DNA from 4 places in the Fusobacterium mortiferum ATCC 9817 genome. Region 4 is predicted to be linked to each of the others. Evidence: riboswitches for the same ligand, from Rfam matches in the RefSeq annotation. Region 4 holds a riboswitch; each other region holds the start of a gene.
The links. Region 4 has a riboswitch for lysine ahead of lysA (diaminopimelate decarboxylase). Riboswitches for the same ligand answer to the same signal wherever they lie in the genome.
Positions count from the first base shown of each region.

Region 1: linked by a shared signal. The riboswitch ahead of FMAG_RS11490 (YfcC family protein) and the one ahead of lysA (diaminopimelate decarboxylase) in region 4 are both predicted to bind lysine.
Region 2: linked by a shared signal. The riboswitch ahead of FMAG_RS05365 (nucleoside recognition domain-containing protein) and the one ahead of lysA (diaminopimelate decarboxylase) in region 4 are both predicted to bind lysine.
Region 3: linked by a shared signal. The riboswitch ahead of FMAG_RS05645 (aspartate kinase) and the one ahead of lysA (diaminopimelate decarboxylase) in region 4 are both predicted to bind lysine.

Region 1 covers NZ_GL987994.1:388,131-391,861, forward strand. Annotated here, with positions in the region: gene FMAG_RS11485 (M20 family metallopeptidase) at 272-1,465, shown strand; lysine riboswitch at 1,533-1,709, shown strand; gene FMAG_RS11490 (YfcC family protein) at 1,824-3,221, shown strand; gene FMAG_RS11495 (5'-nucleotidase, lipoprotein e(P4) family) at 3,474-3,731, shown strand, end outside.
Region 2 covers NZ_GL987988.1:914,531-918,261, reverse strand. Annotated here, with positions in the region: gene dacB (D-alanyl-D-alanine carboxypeptidase/D-alanyl-D-alanine endopeptidase) at 1-614, opposite strand, end outside; gene FMAG_RS05370 (spore maturation protein) at 637-1,176, opposite strand; gene FMAG_RS05365 (nucleoside recognition domain-containing protein) at 1,242-1,850, opposite strand; lysine riboswitch at 1,947-2,121, opposite strand; gene FMAG_RS05360 (hypothetical protein) at 2,359-3,162, opposite strand; gene FMAG_RS05355 (DMT family transporter) at 3,179-3,731, opposite strand, start outside.
Region 3 covers NZ_GL987988.1:979,340-983,070, reverse strand. Annotated here, with positions in the region: gene FMAG_RS05655 (YitT family protein) at 1-615, shown strand, start outside; gene FMAG_RS05650 (M20 metallopeptidase family protein) at 624-1,817, opposite strand; lysine riboswitch at 1,961-2,137, shown strand; gene FMAG_RS05645 (aspartate kinase) at 2,237-3,439, shown strand; gene FMAG_RS05640 (aspartate-semialdehyde dehydrogenase) at 3,452-3,731, shown strand, end outside.
Region 4 covers NZ_GL987994.1:178,045-181,775, forward strand. Annotated here, with positions in the region: gene FMAG_RS10520 (GntP family permease) at 1-569, shown strand, start outside; gene FMAG_RS10525 (glycerate kinase family protein) at 584-1,720, shown strand; lysine riboswitch at 1,775-1,948, shown strand; gene lysA (diaminopimelate decarboxylase) at 2,141-3,445, shown strand; gene dapF (diaminopimelate epimerase) at 3,605-3,731, shown strand, end outside.

The sequences.
Region 1 (3,731 bases), 210 kb from region 4:
CACAAGGGTTGAGGGTAACTCTTAAAGAGCTATTTTGATAGTAAACTCAAAACGTCTAACTTTAACTACTATCTTAAAATAATTCTTCATAAGTTAAACCCCCTTTCTTGCAAGAATTAAGGTTTCCCTTATATATTTATTATATCATAGTAGAATTGTTATATCAAGAATTAGAGAGGATTTTCTAGTTCTTTTTTATTTTTTGAACTTGTTGACAGTAAAAAATCTTTATGCTAGTATAGTAGAAAATATTAAAAAGTTGGAGGAAAAGATGGAGTTAAAAAAAGAATTATACAAGATAGAGGATGAGTTAAAAAAGGAGATAGAAGGAGTATCTGATTATATTTTTAAAAATCCAGAATTAGGAAATGAGGAGTATAAGGCAGTAGAATTTTTAATAAAAGAGTTAGAAAAAAATAATTTTAGAGTAGAAAAAAATTATTGTGGAATGGAAACAGCTTTTAGAGCTGAGATAGGAGAAGGATCTCCTAAGATAGCTTTTCTAGCTGAGTATGATGCTCTACCTGGATATGGAGTAGAGAAGAAACCAGGACATGCTTGTGGGCACAACTGGATAGCAGCTAGTACATATGGAACAGCTCTTGTATTATCAAAAATGTTGGATAAATTTAATGGAACAATAGTATTTATAGGAACACCAGCAGAGGAAACAGTAGGAGGAAAAGTTCCTATGGTAGAGAGTGGAACTTTTAATGATGTAGATGTAGTATTTCAGATGCATTTAGAATCTCAGAATAATATAGCTTGTAAAACTTTGGCAATAGATTGTATAAAATTTCAATTTAAAGGAAGGGCAAGTCATGCAGCTGCTCATCCAGAAGATGGAATTAACGCACTTGATGCTATAAATCTAATGTATGCAGGAATAGGTTGTTTAAGACAACACATTACTTCTGATGCCAGAATACATGGAATAATAACTCATGGTGGAGATGCTCCGAATACTGTCCCAGATTTGACAGAGGCAAGATTTCACATTAGAGCAAATAATAGGGAGTACCTAAATAATTTAACAGAGAAAGTAATAAATATAGCTAAAGGTGCTAGTATGATGACAGGAACAGAGATGAGTTGGGAGAAATTTGAAAATTCTTTTGATAATTTAGTAAACTTAAAATCCCTTCAAGAGTTAATGAAAAAAAATCTATTAGAAGTAGGAATAAAAAATATTCAAGATGAGGGAAAAGGAGCTACTGGTTCATCAGATATTGGGAATGTAAGTCAGGTATGTCCAACAATGTATACAGAAGTGGCATTAGAGATAGAAGAAGTTTGTCATGTACATGATGAAGCTTATTTAAAATATGTAAATTCAAAAGAAGCTTATGATAAATTACATAGAGGAGTAAAAGCTATGGGAGGTTCTGCTCTTGAAATTTTAACTAATAAGGAATTGTTAGAGAAAATAAAAAAAGAGTGGAGAGAATTAAAAAATATAAAATAATAATAAAATTATATATAATATATATTTTACAAAAGAAGAAAAGGGGAGTAAAATAAACACAATAAAAAAAGCCGATAGAGGAGCAAATGACAAGAGTAGGATTGTGGAGTTTTGCAAACGACGAAACAATTTGAAAGGGGATTTTGCCGAAATGGAAAAGAAGCTAAACTTTTCTGTTGGCAATATGAATAATATTCATATTGCTGTCATTGATAAAAAAGGTCAGTGGAGAGCTATCTGTGTGTCATTTTACATATGTTTTTTCTTACATTGTAAATTTATGCCGCAGTTTATATCCGAGACTGTGGCTTTTTTTATTATCAATCACTATATAAAAACACTTTGGGAGGAATTTACAATGGAACAAAGAAAAAGATTTTCAATGCCACACACTTATGTACTAATAGGAATGATATTAGTAATTTTAACAGGACTTACTTATTTAGTCCCATCTGGGAGTTATCAAAGAGCAGTTGACCCAGTTTTAAATAGAACTATGGTAGTAGCTAACTCATTTGAATATGTAGCACAAACTCCAGTTTCTATATTTAGAATGTTTAAAGCTATAATAGATGGGTTAGTATCAACATCTGATATAATATTTTTTATCTTCTTTGCTTATGGATATATTAATATGTTGATAAGTACAGGAGCTTTTTATGGGGGACTAGGAACTGTAATAAAAAGATTTAATGGAAGAGAAACATTGATATTTCCAATATTTATGGTAATATTTGGAATTTGTGGTTCTACATTTGGATTATATGAAGAAACTTATGGATTACTTCCTGCTTTTATGGGAATATCTGTGGCTTTAGGATATGATGCTCTAGTTGGAGGAGCTGCTGTAATAGTAGGAACAGCTACTGGATTTGCTGCTGCTACTCTTAATCCTTTTACTATAGGAATAGCTCAAGGAATAGCAGAAGTACCTATTGGTTCAGGAATTGGACTTAGAACAATAGCTTTTATAGTTTTCCAAGCAACTGCTATAATATATGTTATGATGTATGCTAGAAAAGTGAAATTAAATCCTGAGAAATCAATAGTAAAAGATGTTAAATTTAATTTTTCTAACGGAATGACTAGAGATGAATTAGAAGGATTACCTTTTACAAATAAGCATAAATTAATAATGGGATTATTTTTAATCACTATTGGAATTTTAGTATATGGAACTACCCATTATGGTTGGTATTTAAATGAATTATCTACTTTATTCTTTATAATGATGTTAATAACAGGATTAATTGGTGGATATAATTTTAGTCAGATATCTCAACATTTTATTACTTCAACTTCTGATGTGTTATTTGGAGCTTTTGCTGTAGGAGTAGCTAGAGCCTTAACAATAGTAATGGAAGATGGACAAATAATAGATACAATTATAAATAGTATGGCTGCTACTTTATCTACTCTACCAAAATCAATAGCAGCAGTAGGAATGGTAGTAGTTCAAAATATGATAAATTTCTTTATTCCATCTGGTTCAGGGCAAGCAGCTACATCTATGCCTATTATGGCACCATTAGCTGATGCTATTGGACTTACTAGACAGACAGCTGTATTGGCTTTCCAATTTGGAGATGGATTCTCAAATCTATTTTGGCCAACATCAGCAGCTACTATGTGTGGACTTATGAGTTTACCAATCAATAAATGGTATAAATTTATAACTCCATTATTCTTAATTATGTTTGGATTACAAGTTATATTTATAATAATAGCAGTGGCTATTAATTATGGACCATTTTAATAGAAAAGCATAATAAAACTTAAAAATAAAAAAGCAAATAGAATAAATAGAGCAAGTTAGTAAAAGTAAAATATAAAAAACAAAATAAATTAAAGATTTAATATTTATGTTTTTTATTGAGTTAAGCTATACTTGCTCTTTTATTTTTAATAAAATTATTTTGAATTATTTTGTGTGTTTTCAATAAAATATTTGCTTTTTTTAGATAACTAATGTATAATTTAGACAAGTCAAAAGCATAGGAGGAATATGATGAAAAACAAAAAACTTTTATCATTGTTAGCAATATCTATAACAATTTTAACTATGACAGGATGTAGCAATTTATATGAGAAAAAAGATGAAAAAGTAGTTCTTACTTATGATGAATTAGCTGCTAGAGAAAATATGATGGGAACAAATTGGTATCAAACTTCTGGAGAAGCTAAAGCACTATATTTACAAGGATATAATGTAGCTACTCAGAGATTAAAAGAGTACTTAAAAGTTCCCCACAGTAAACCATATTCA
Region 2 (3,731 bases), on a different contig from region 4:
CCACCGATAATATATATATCTCCTGTAAGAGTACCTTCACTATCTATTTTCCCATCATATACAACTTTTGTTTCTAATCTTGTATCAGCCCCTAAAACTTCTAAAGCAGTAGCTGAAGTAATTACCTTCATTATAGAAGCTGGAGTTATTGCAACTCCTTTATTATACTGAGCTATTATCTCTCCACTCTCTATCTCTCTTACCTCTATACCAATATTACTATGCTCTAACATTTCTAGATTACTAAAGCTTTTTATTGCCTTTTCTCCCTTACTTTTAAGTGAGGCAATTTTTTCTGAAGAGATATTTTTTTTCTCCTCTTTTTGAGCTGGTTGTTTCTCCTCTATTTTTTCTTTAATTACATCTTCCTCAACTGTATTTTCAATCTTTTCTGAAGCTGTTTCATCTATCTCTTCTCTATTTTCATCAATATCTTCTTTTACACCAATCTCTTGTTCCAAGCTTTTTAAAATTTCACTTGGAGTTATTACCTCTTCAGTTCTTACTTCTTCTTTTATTTTATTTTCAGTTTTTATAGTGGTATCTTTTATCTCATTATTAGTACAACTTGATAAAATAACCAAAGCTAATACAAGTATTCTTAATTTTTTCATTCTCTTCTCCAAATTATAGTTTTTAAGCAAACATAATTCTACAAATCCATACAGCTGTTAAAAGTCCAGCTAAGTCAGCTAATAGCCCAGCTGCTACTGCATGTCTTGTTTTTCTTATGCTCACTGCTCCAAAATATACTGCAAGAACATAGAAAGTTGTTTCTGTTGAACCCATCATAGTAGAAGCTATTCTTCCTATTAAAGAATCTGGCCCATATGTAAGCATTAAATCATTCATTACTCCAGTAGCTCCTCCTCCAGATAGAGGTCTTAGTATAGCCATTGGCAACACTTCTCCTGGCATTCCTATTAATGAGAAAACTGGGTCTAATATTTTCATCATAATATCTATACAACCAGAAGCCCTAAAAATACCTATTGCCACTAACATAGCTACTAAAAAAGGAATGATTCTAATAGCTGTATTAAATCCCTCTTTTGCTCCTTCACAAAATACTTCATAAACTTTTATTTTCTTTACAAAATAAGCGTATCCTACTATTACTAATATAATTAAAGGTATGGCATAAAGTGATATATTTTCCATTATTCTTACGAACATATTTCTTCCTCCTAAATTTTACTAAAAATTTCTTATTATTTCAATAACTAACTTTTTTCTTACTTTTATTTTTTTATTTCTATTTTTTCTCTTTTATATTTAGGTAACTTTTCTAAAAACTTACAGGAAATTATAGCTACAGCTGTTGACATAATTGTTGCTACTATTGTTGGAGCTATTATTTCAGTAGCATTAGCTGAACCAGCTGCTACTCTATATGCTATTGTACTAGATGAAATTAAAGTTACAGATGAAGTATTAATAGCTAAAAACATTACCATAGAATTTGATGCCTCATCTTTATTATCATTTAAAAGTTGTAACTCTTGCATAGCCTTTATTCCAAGTGGAGTAGCTGCATTTCCTAATCCAAAAAAGTTAGCTGCCATATTAGCTACTATACTTCCCATAGCCGGGTGATCAGCTGGTATCTCAGGAAATAATTTTACTAAAAGTGGTTTCATTAAATTTCCCATTGCTTTTACCATTCCTGCCTCTTCAGCTATCTTCATAAGTCCAAGCCATAGAGCCATTACCCCTATCATCTCTAAAGATAAAGTTACAGCTGTACCTGCTGATTCAATAGCCGAATCTGTAACTGCTTGTACATTTCCTGTAAATATCCCCACCAATATTCCTATCACTATAAGTCCACACCAAATTGCATTAATCATATTTTATACCTCCTAAAAATTTTAGCAAAATAAAAAAATCACAGCTGACTCAACTGTGATAAATTACAAAAAAGATAAATCAATCCCTCTATAGTTTTCACAGATAGCTCTCCATTGAAATTTTTCAATGACAACATTGTAGATATTCTCCACACTGCCAACAAAAGAGTTCAGCTCTCTCTTTTATTTCGGCAAATTCCCCTTTCAAAATATCATAACGCCTGCCAAGCTAGATATTTTTACTCTTGTCCTTTGCACCTCTATCTTGCTTTTTTATTAGTATACTCTAGTTTATACTTCTTGTACAATATATTTTTTATATCTTTTAAATATATTTAATCTTATATCTTACATAAAAAATATTTAGAATTACAAAATATTTATTGACAATATCAAATTATATGCTATAATAATATTGTCATAAGACATTTCCTTAAATTACATTTTAATTTCTACGTATAAAGAAGTCCTGAGGCCGAAGGGGCTTCTTTATCGTTTTTTGACTTTTTTATTTTTTCTTAATATACTGTTCATCTATATCTTTATTTATTTTTATATTCAAACTTTCTAATATACTCTTACAGAATTTTTCGCCAAAAATATAAGAAAGAACATTATAATAATTTTCTATAAATGGTTTATATTCATCTAATTGAAATCCAATAGGATTTTCTCTTCTAAAATAAGGAGATTTTTCTTTCTCTATATTCATGCATGGAAAATCACAATCATTCATAGAAAGATAATTATTCCCACTTGTTGGAACAAAAATATATAAATTTTCTTCTTCAATTATCAATTCTAAAGGATATAAAGAACACCATAATGGCTTAGTATCAATAATCTCTCCTAAGCTCATCCCTTTATCTATACAAATTTTATGTATTGCACAAAGACTCTTATCAATATACACACATGAACAAGTACATCTATCAAAGACACTATTTTCAAACTCTTTTGGTATCAGCATAGCATCATTTTCTATAGAGCTTTTTATCTCTTTCTCTGTCATTCCCTCTTCTTTCATTATAGAAATAGCTTTAGTTAAGGAGTCATACTCTTTTAAATTTTCTAATATAACTTCTCTTGCCTTTTTATTAAACTCATAAGGAAATTGTACACAACAATTTGTTAGACAATTAAAGCAATCAAAATTACTTAACCATCTAAAACTTTCTACATCTATTATTCCATAATAGTTCTTATTTAAAAATTTTACTTCTAATTCTAATTTTCTAATTTTTCTAAAATAATCTTTTATTCTTTTTTCTAATTTAGGAGATAACTCCTTATTATGCATAAAATATCTCATTTTATCCTCCAATTTATTATAAGAAAAATAGAGCTATCCCAAAAACAGAGATACAAGCTCCTATTATCTCTTTTATCTTTATCTTCTCTTTAAATATTAAATATGATATGGGAATTATAAGAATTGGGCTGGTAGAAGAAATTGTAGATATAATACCAGCATTCCCTAAATTAAGAGCTGCTACTAAAAAAGTTATTCCAGCTGTAGCTGTAATAGTTCCACCTATTATTAGTAATATAACTTTCCTATCCCTCAACACATTAAAAACTTTTTTCCACAATCTTTTGTAAGTAAGAAAAATTATAAAGACACCTAAAGCACAAATCATTCTTATCTGAGTAGATGAACTCGGGTCATATCCCATTGAACCCATCTTAGTAAATACTATTCCTGTTGCTTCTAAAATTGTAGCTATGCAGATAAATAGTATCCCTTTTGATGATAATTTTTTCTCATCATTTTTATTTTTAGGTTTGATTACTACTAATAGTACTCCACTACAAGTTATTAACATAGCTACAATTTGAATCAATGTCAATGCTTCCCCTAAAAAAAGATAACCAAATATT
Region 3 (3,731 bases), on a different contig from region 4:
ACTTTATATGGAACAAGCTGCCTTTCTTTTTTAATAACTCTTACTGAAACTTGGAAAGGTCCATCTAATGATATTATGTTAGGTTCTATATATGGTGGTGTTCTTATAGGAATAGGCCTTGGACTTATTTTTATGGTAAATGGCTCTACTGGTGGAACTGATGTAGTTGCTCGTATCTTAAATAGATATTTTGATATTCCTCTAGGAAGGACAATGCTCATCTTAGATGTAGTTATATTAGGAATAGCTGCTATATTTTTTGGTAAAGAGATAGTAATGTATACTCTTATCTCAATGACAATTGTTTCCAAAGCAATAGATTATTTTCAAGATGGTTATACAAAGGCAAAAGGCATCACTATTATTTCATCTAAATCTGAAGAGATAAAAGAAAGAATTATGAATGAAACTGGAAGAGGTACAACTATCATAAAAGGAGAAGGTGGATTTACAGGAAATGAAATAGATCTACTTTTCTGTGTTGTTAGCAAATTTGAAGTAACTAAAGTAAAAACAATTGTAAAAGAAACTGATTCTTTTGCTTTTCTAACTATCTCTGATGTTTCAGAAGTTCTAGGTGAAGGATTTAAAGCTCTTAATAACAAAAATAACTAGGATAATTCCTAGTTATTTTTTATTAATTTTTCATAGGCAAATAGTATATTCATAATTTGAAGCTTTACTCCAATAGCTAAACTCTCCTCATCTATATCAAATTTATCATTATGAAGAGGGGCAGTTATTCCCTTAGCCTTATTTCCTACACCTAAGTTAAAAAATGCTCCCGGAACTTTTTCAATATAGTAAGCAAAATCTTCTACTCCCATATTAGCTAAGGCCTTTACATATACTCCCTTTTCTCCTAATAGATTTTTACTATTTTCTTTTATTATATCTATATATTCATCATGGTTTATTAAAGCAGTATACCCATCTGTATAAGTTACTTTTCCAGTAGCCCCATACCCTTTAGCTGTATTCTCCACCATCTCTTTTACTCTTTCTTTTACTCTATTTTTTACCTCATTAGATAAAGTTCTTAATGTTCCAGAAATTATAACTTTTTGAGCTACAATATTCTCTTTTTCTCCTCCTACTATTTTTCCAAAGCTAAGAACAGCCGAATCTCTTGAATCTATATTTCTACTTATTACACTTTGAAGGGTAGTCACTATTCCACAAGCTGTAACAATAGCATCTACTCCTTGGCTAGGATAAGCACCATGGCAACTTCTTCCCTCTATTTCTATTACCACATCAGTAGATGAAGCACAATAAGCACCATATTTTACTCCTACTACTCCACACTCTATTGTAGGATCTACATGTAATCCAAATATAGCATCTACCCCTTCTAAACATCCATCTTCTATCATAGGTACTGCTCCACCATTTGTTTCTTCTGCTGGTTGAAATACAAGTCTTACATTACATGGAAGTGAATCTTTATTTTCCGATAATATCTTTGCAACTCCTAAAAGAATAGCAGTATGCACATCATGTCCACAAGCATGCATATGCCCAGGTATAGTTGAAGTATATTCTTTATTTCCACACTCTAAAATAGGTAATGCATCCATATCAGCTCTCAAGGCTATTGTTATTTTTTTATTTTGTCCCTCTATATCTGCTACTATTCCACTTTTTCCTATTCCCTCTTTATATGGAATTCCCATCTCTTTTAAAAGTGATATTACATAAGCTACTGTTTTAGGTAATTGAAAATCTAATTCAGGTATCTTATGTAACTCTCTTCTGGTATTTATAAACCATTGATTATTTATTTCTATATCATTAAATATTTTTCTAGTATCCATCTTTCCTCCTAGGACAATAATATGTTTTTGAATTATTTTATTCTCTCTTTGCAAAAAAGTAAAATATATTTTTAAAATATAAAATATTTAATTTATATATTTTTATTTTTTAGAGTTTTAATGTAAAATACACACAAGTTAATAAAACAGATTGAGGAGCAGTCGATAAGAGTAATATTTATGAGCTTCCAGAGCTAAGATTAAATATGAAAGGTAAAACTGCCGAAGTGAAAATTTTCTCTGGAGAAAATTTTTGCTGGGTATATGGATAATATCTATATAACTGTCATTGAGAAATTCAATGTTGTGCTTTCTGTGGAGTAAAATTATAAATATTTACAGTTTTTTTGTAGTATTTTACACCAGCAGAAGCCTCTGCTGTTTTTTTTTTACAAAATTTTTATTACAGAGGTGGAGGAATGAGAATTGTTTTAAAGTATGGTGGCTCTAGTGTAGCTACAGTAGAAAAAATTCAAAAAATAGCTGATTACTTAATTGAATTAAAAAAAGAGTATGACGAAATTGTAGTAGTGGCATCTGCTATGGGAAAAACTACAGATGGACTCATAAAACTAGCTAAGGAGATTACTTCTAATCCAAATCAAAGGGAACTAGACTCGCTAATGTCTATTGGAGAACAGCAAACAGTTACTCTAATAGCTATGGCTCTTACAGCCAAGGGACAAAAAGCTATCTCCCTTACAGGATTTCAAGCAGGAATAAAAACTTCTGGTGTACATACTAAAAATAAAATAGCAAATATCTCTTCTGAAAGGATAGAAACTCTTTTAAGAGAGGGAAATATTGTTATTATCACTGGATTTCAAGGAATTAATAATTCAGGAGATATTACAACTCTAGGAAGAGGAGGTTCAGATACTAGTGCTGTGGCACTGACTGTAGCTTTAAATTGTGAGTGTAGAATATATACTGATGTGGAAGGAATATACAGTGTTGACCCAAGATTATACCCAAAAGCAAAATTTTTAGAAAAAATCTCCTATGAAGAGATGATGGAAATGGCTAATCTTGGAGCTGGTGTTATGGAAACAAGAGCAGTAGAACTAGGAAAAAAATATAACATTCCTATTTTTGTAGGTAAAAGTTTAAGTTATACAGGGGGAACATATATTATGGAAAAAGATATAGCATTAGAAGATAAATTAATAACAGGAATAAGTGTCACAAAGGAGATTATCGTAACTAATATCTCTAATGTACCTTTTTCTAGTGAAAATATAGCTGAAATATTTTCTACAATAGATGAGTGTGGTTTAAATATCAATATGATTACACAAAATATAAATAGATATATGAGAGTAGAGATATCTTTTAGTTGTCAAGCTTCTGAAAAATATCTTTTAGAGCAAGTTGTAGAAAAAATTAGAGCTAAGTTTTCTACTTGTGATATAGAATTAAATGAAAATTTAGGAATGCTTTCCATTGTTGGAGTAGGAATGATTAACAACTCTGGTATTGCTGGAAAGTTTTTTACTTCACTTAGTAAAGGAAATATAAATTTTTATCAAGTTACAACTTCTGAAATAAGTATCTCTTGTAGTATAGATAGAGAGAATATAGAAAAAGCTGTAAATTTAGTAGCTGAAGAATTTTCATTATAGGGGGAAAGAAAAATGAGAGTAGCAATAGTTGGTGCAACAGGTTTAGTTGGAGGAACTTTTTTAAAAGTATTAGAAGAAAGAGATTTAGGAATAACTGATTTACTTCTTTTTGCAAGTAGTAGAAGTGCTGGGAAAAAAATAAATTTTAGAGGGAAAGAGTATACAGTAGAAGAATTAAATGAAAATAGTTTTAAAAATAGAGATATAGATATAGCTCTTTTCTCTGCTGGTGGAGGTACTAGTTTAAAATATGCTCCATTAGCAGCAAAAGAGGGAGTATTAGTAATTGATA
Region 4 (3,731 bases):
CAATATTTATTTTAGCTTTAAGACCTATAGCAGGAATTTCCATTGATCCATTAATAGCTTTACCTGTAGGAGGGGCAATAGGATGCTTAGCTATGGGAAAAATAAAGCATTTCAATGAGTATTGTGTATTTGGTTTAGGGAAAATGATAGGGGTAGCGATATTATTAATAGGAACAGGAACTCTTTCAGGAATAATAGCAAACTCTGCATTAAAAGAAGTATTAACTAATTTTTTATCAACAACTGGGGCTCCTGCTTATTTACTAGCACCATTTTCAGGGATTTTAATGTGTGCAGCTACAGCTTCAACAACTTCTGGAACAGCTGTTGCAAGTCAAGTATTTGGACCAACAATATTAAGTTTAGGTGTACAGCCAATAAATGCAGCAGCAATGATACATTCAGGAGCAACTGTATTAGACCATCTGCCACATGGAAGTTTCTTTCATGCAACAGGAGGAAGTGTGAATATGGATATGAAAGAGAGATTAACGTTAATACCATTTGAATCGTTAATAGGATTGATTTTAACATTTGTATCAACAATAATCTATGGAATGTTATTTTAAAAAGGAGTTAGAAGATGAAGATAGTATTAGCACCAGATTCATTTAAAGAGAGTATGACAGCAAAGGAAACTTGTATAGCAATAGAGAAAGGGTTTAAAAAAGTAATATCTAATTTAGAGTGTATCCATGTACCTATGGCTGATGGAGGAGAGGGTACAACTCAATCATTAGTAGATGCTACAAATGGAAAATTTTATACTGTTGAGGTAATGGGACCATTAGGAGAGAAAAGAGATGCAAGATTTGGAATACTTGGAGATGGAAAAACAGCGATACTTGAGATGGCAGCAGCCAGTGGATTAGAGCTTGTACCAAAAGAAAAAAGAGATGCTACAATAACCACAACTTATGGAACAGGAGAGTTGATAAAGGCAGCTTTAAGTAAAAATGTAGAGACTATTCTTATAGGAATAGGAGGAAGTGCAACTAATGATGGTGGTGCTGGAATGGTACAAGCATTGGGAGGAAAACTTTTAGATAAAGATGGAAATGAAATAGGTTTTGGTGGTGGAGAGCTATCAAAATTAGATAGGATAGATATCTCTAATTTAGATAATAGGTTAAAAGATGTAAAAATAATAGTAGCTTGTGATGTACAAAATCCTCTTACTGGACCAACAGGAGCTTCTCATATTTTTGGAAAACAAAAGGGAGCTAATGAGGAACAAAGAGAGTTACTAGATAAAAATTTAAAACACTATGCAAAGATAATAAGAAGAGATATAGGAAAAGATGTAGAAAATATTCCAGGAGCTGGAGCAGCTGGTGGATTAGGAGCTGGGCTTATGGCATTTTTATCAGCAGAACTAAAAAAAGGTGTAGATATAGTTGTAGAATATAGTAAATTGGAAGAAAAACTTCAAGGAGCAGATTTAATTATTACAGGAGAGGGAAGTATAGATGGTCAGACTAGATTTGGAAAAACTCCATATGGTGTAGCTAAAACGGCTCAAAAATATAATATTCCAGTAATTGCTTTTGCTGGAAATATAGGGAAGGATATAGATGTATTATATGATTATGGATTTACAGCAATACTTCCAATTCTTCCTAGGGTAGAGAGCTTGGAGAATGCCATAGCTAATGGTAAAGAAAATATAGAGTATATGAGTGAAAGCTTAGGAAGAGTAATTAGTATTTATAAAAAATAGAAAAGTATATATAAAATATATTTTACTTGTAATAACATATGTTATATAATAACGAAAAATGGTAGAGGTGCAATTGACAAGAGTAATATCTCAGAGTTTGACAAACTATGAAGAGATATGAAAGGGGAGATTGCCGAAATAAAAATCAAAGTCAAAGGATTTTTATTGGTAACTCAGATAATATCTGTTTTACTGTCATTGATATTTCAATGGAGAGCTATCTAAAACTATTAGTAAAATTATAGAATGTACTTAAGTTTATATTGTAAATTTTAAAATTTATTAAAAAAGTTAAAAGATAGCAAGGAGTAAATAGTAGAAAATATTGAGAGATATTAAAACTATTTTACTTGGAGCTATCTTTTTTTATTAAAAAATTATTAAATAACAGAATGAAAATAGAACAAGTGGAGGAGAAAGATGAGATTTTTTGGAACGATGAAAGATGAGCAGGGAGTATTATCAATAGGGGGAGTAAAGGTTACTGAGTTAGCTCAAAAATATGGGACACCACTTTATATAATGGACCAAGAGCTAATAGAAAGTAATATGAGAAAATATAAAGAAAACTTTAAAAGTGATAAATTTCAAACACAGATAGTCTATGCGTCAAAGGCATTTTTAGCAAAAGCTATGTGTCAATTAGTAGAGAAATATGATATGGATATAGATGCAGTATCAGGAGGAGAGCTATATACAATAAAAGTAAGTGGACTTGATATGAAAAGAGTACATATGCATGGAAATAATAAGACTTTAGAAGAGTTAGAGATGTGTGTAGACTATGGGATAGGGAGTATAATCATAGATAATGAAACAGAGATAGAAAATTTATCATATGTGTGTGCTCAAAAAAATAAAAAAATAAAAGCTATGCTTAGAATAAATATTGGAATAGATGCTCATACTCATGAGTATATAAAAACATCTAAACATTCATCTAAATTTGGAGAATCAATTTTTGATGAGAAATTAGTAGGAATAGTAGAAAAAATTGTAAAAGATAAAAATATAGAGTTTTTAGGATTTCATTGTCATATTGGTTCTCAAATTTTTGATACAAAAGCATTCCATGAAGGAATAGAAACAATGGTAGTAGAAACAAAAAAGATAGCTGATACTTTAGGAATAAAAATTCCAGAGATAAATCTTGGTGGAGGTTTTGGAGTATACTATACAGAAAATGATGTAGAAGTAGATATTGAGAAATTTATGAGAAGTATGATAGAACATATAGAGAAAAGTTTAGATGAGCATAAATTAGAGATAGAGAAGGTATCTATTGAACCAGGAAGAAGTATAGTAGGAAATGCAGGAAGTACTCTTTATACAGTTGGGGGAATAAAACAAACTTATGGTGGAGTAAAATATATGTTTATAGATGGAGGAATGACAGATAATATAAGACCTGCTCTTTATCAAGCTGAATATGAAGCAGTTATAGCTAATAGACTAGATGAAAAAGAGAGGGAAGTGGTAACTGTAGCTGGAAAATGTTGTGAGTCTGGAGATTTAATTATAAAAGGAAAGAGTTTACCAAAGGGAGAAAAGGGAGATTTACTATTAGTTTCTACTACAGGAGCTTATGGTTACTCTATGTCTAGCAACTATAATAAATTAGCAAGACCAGCAGTGGTATTTGTAAAAAATGGAAAAGCCTCTTTAGCTATTAGAAGAGAGAGTTTTGAAGACTTAATAAGAAATGATTTGGCTATAGAGCTATAGTTCTTCAAAAATGAATAGTATTTTTAGTAAAACTCTTGAAAAAAATAGTTTTTTTCTGAAAAAGTATGAACAAAAAAATAAAGAATTTGAGAAATAGGAAAAACAGAGAAATTTTATTACAATATTAGAGGTATTTAAAATAGGTAAAGAGGAGGGAATATGAGATTTTCAAAATTACAAGCTGCAGGGAATGATTTTATCTTAGTCAATGGACTAGAGTATAGAGATTTAGATTTAAGTAGTACAGCGAAAAAAGTTTGTGATAGACATTTTGGAATAGGTGCAG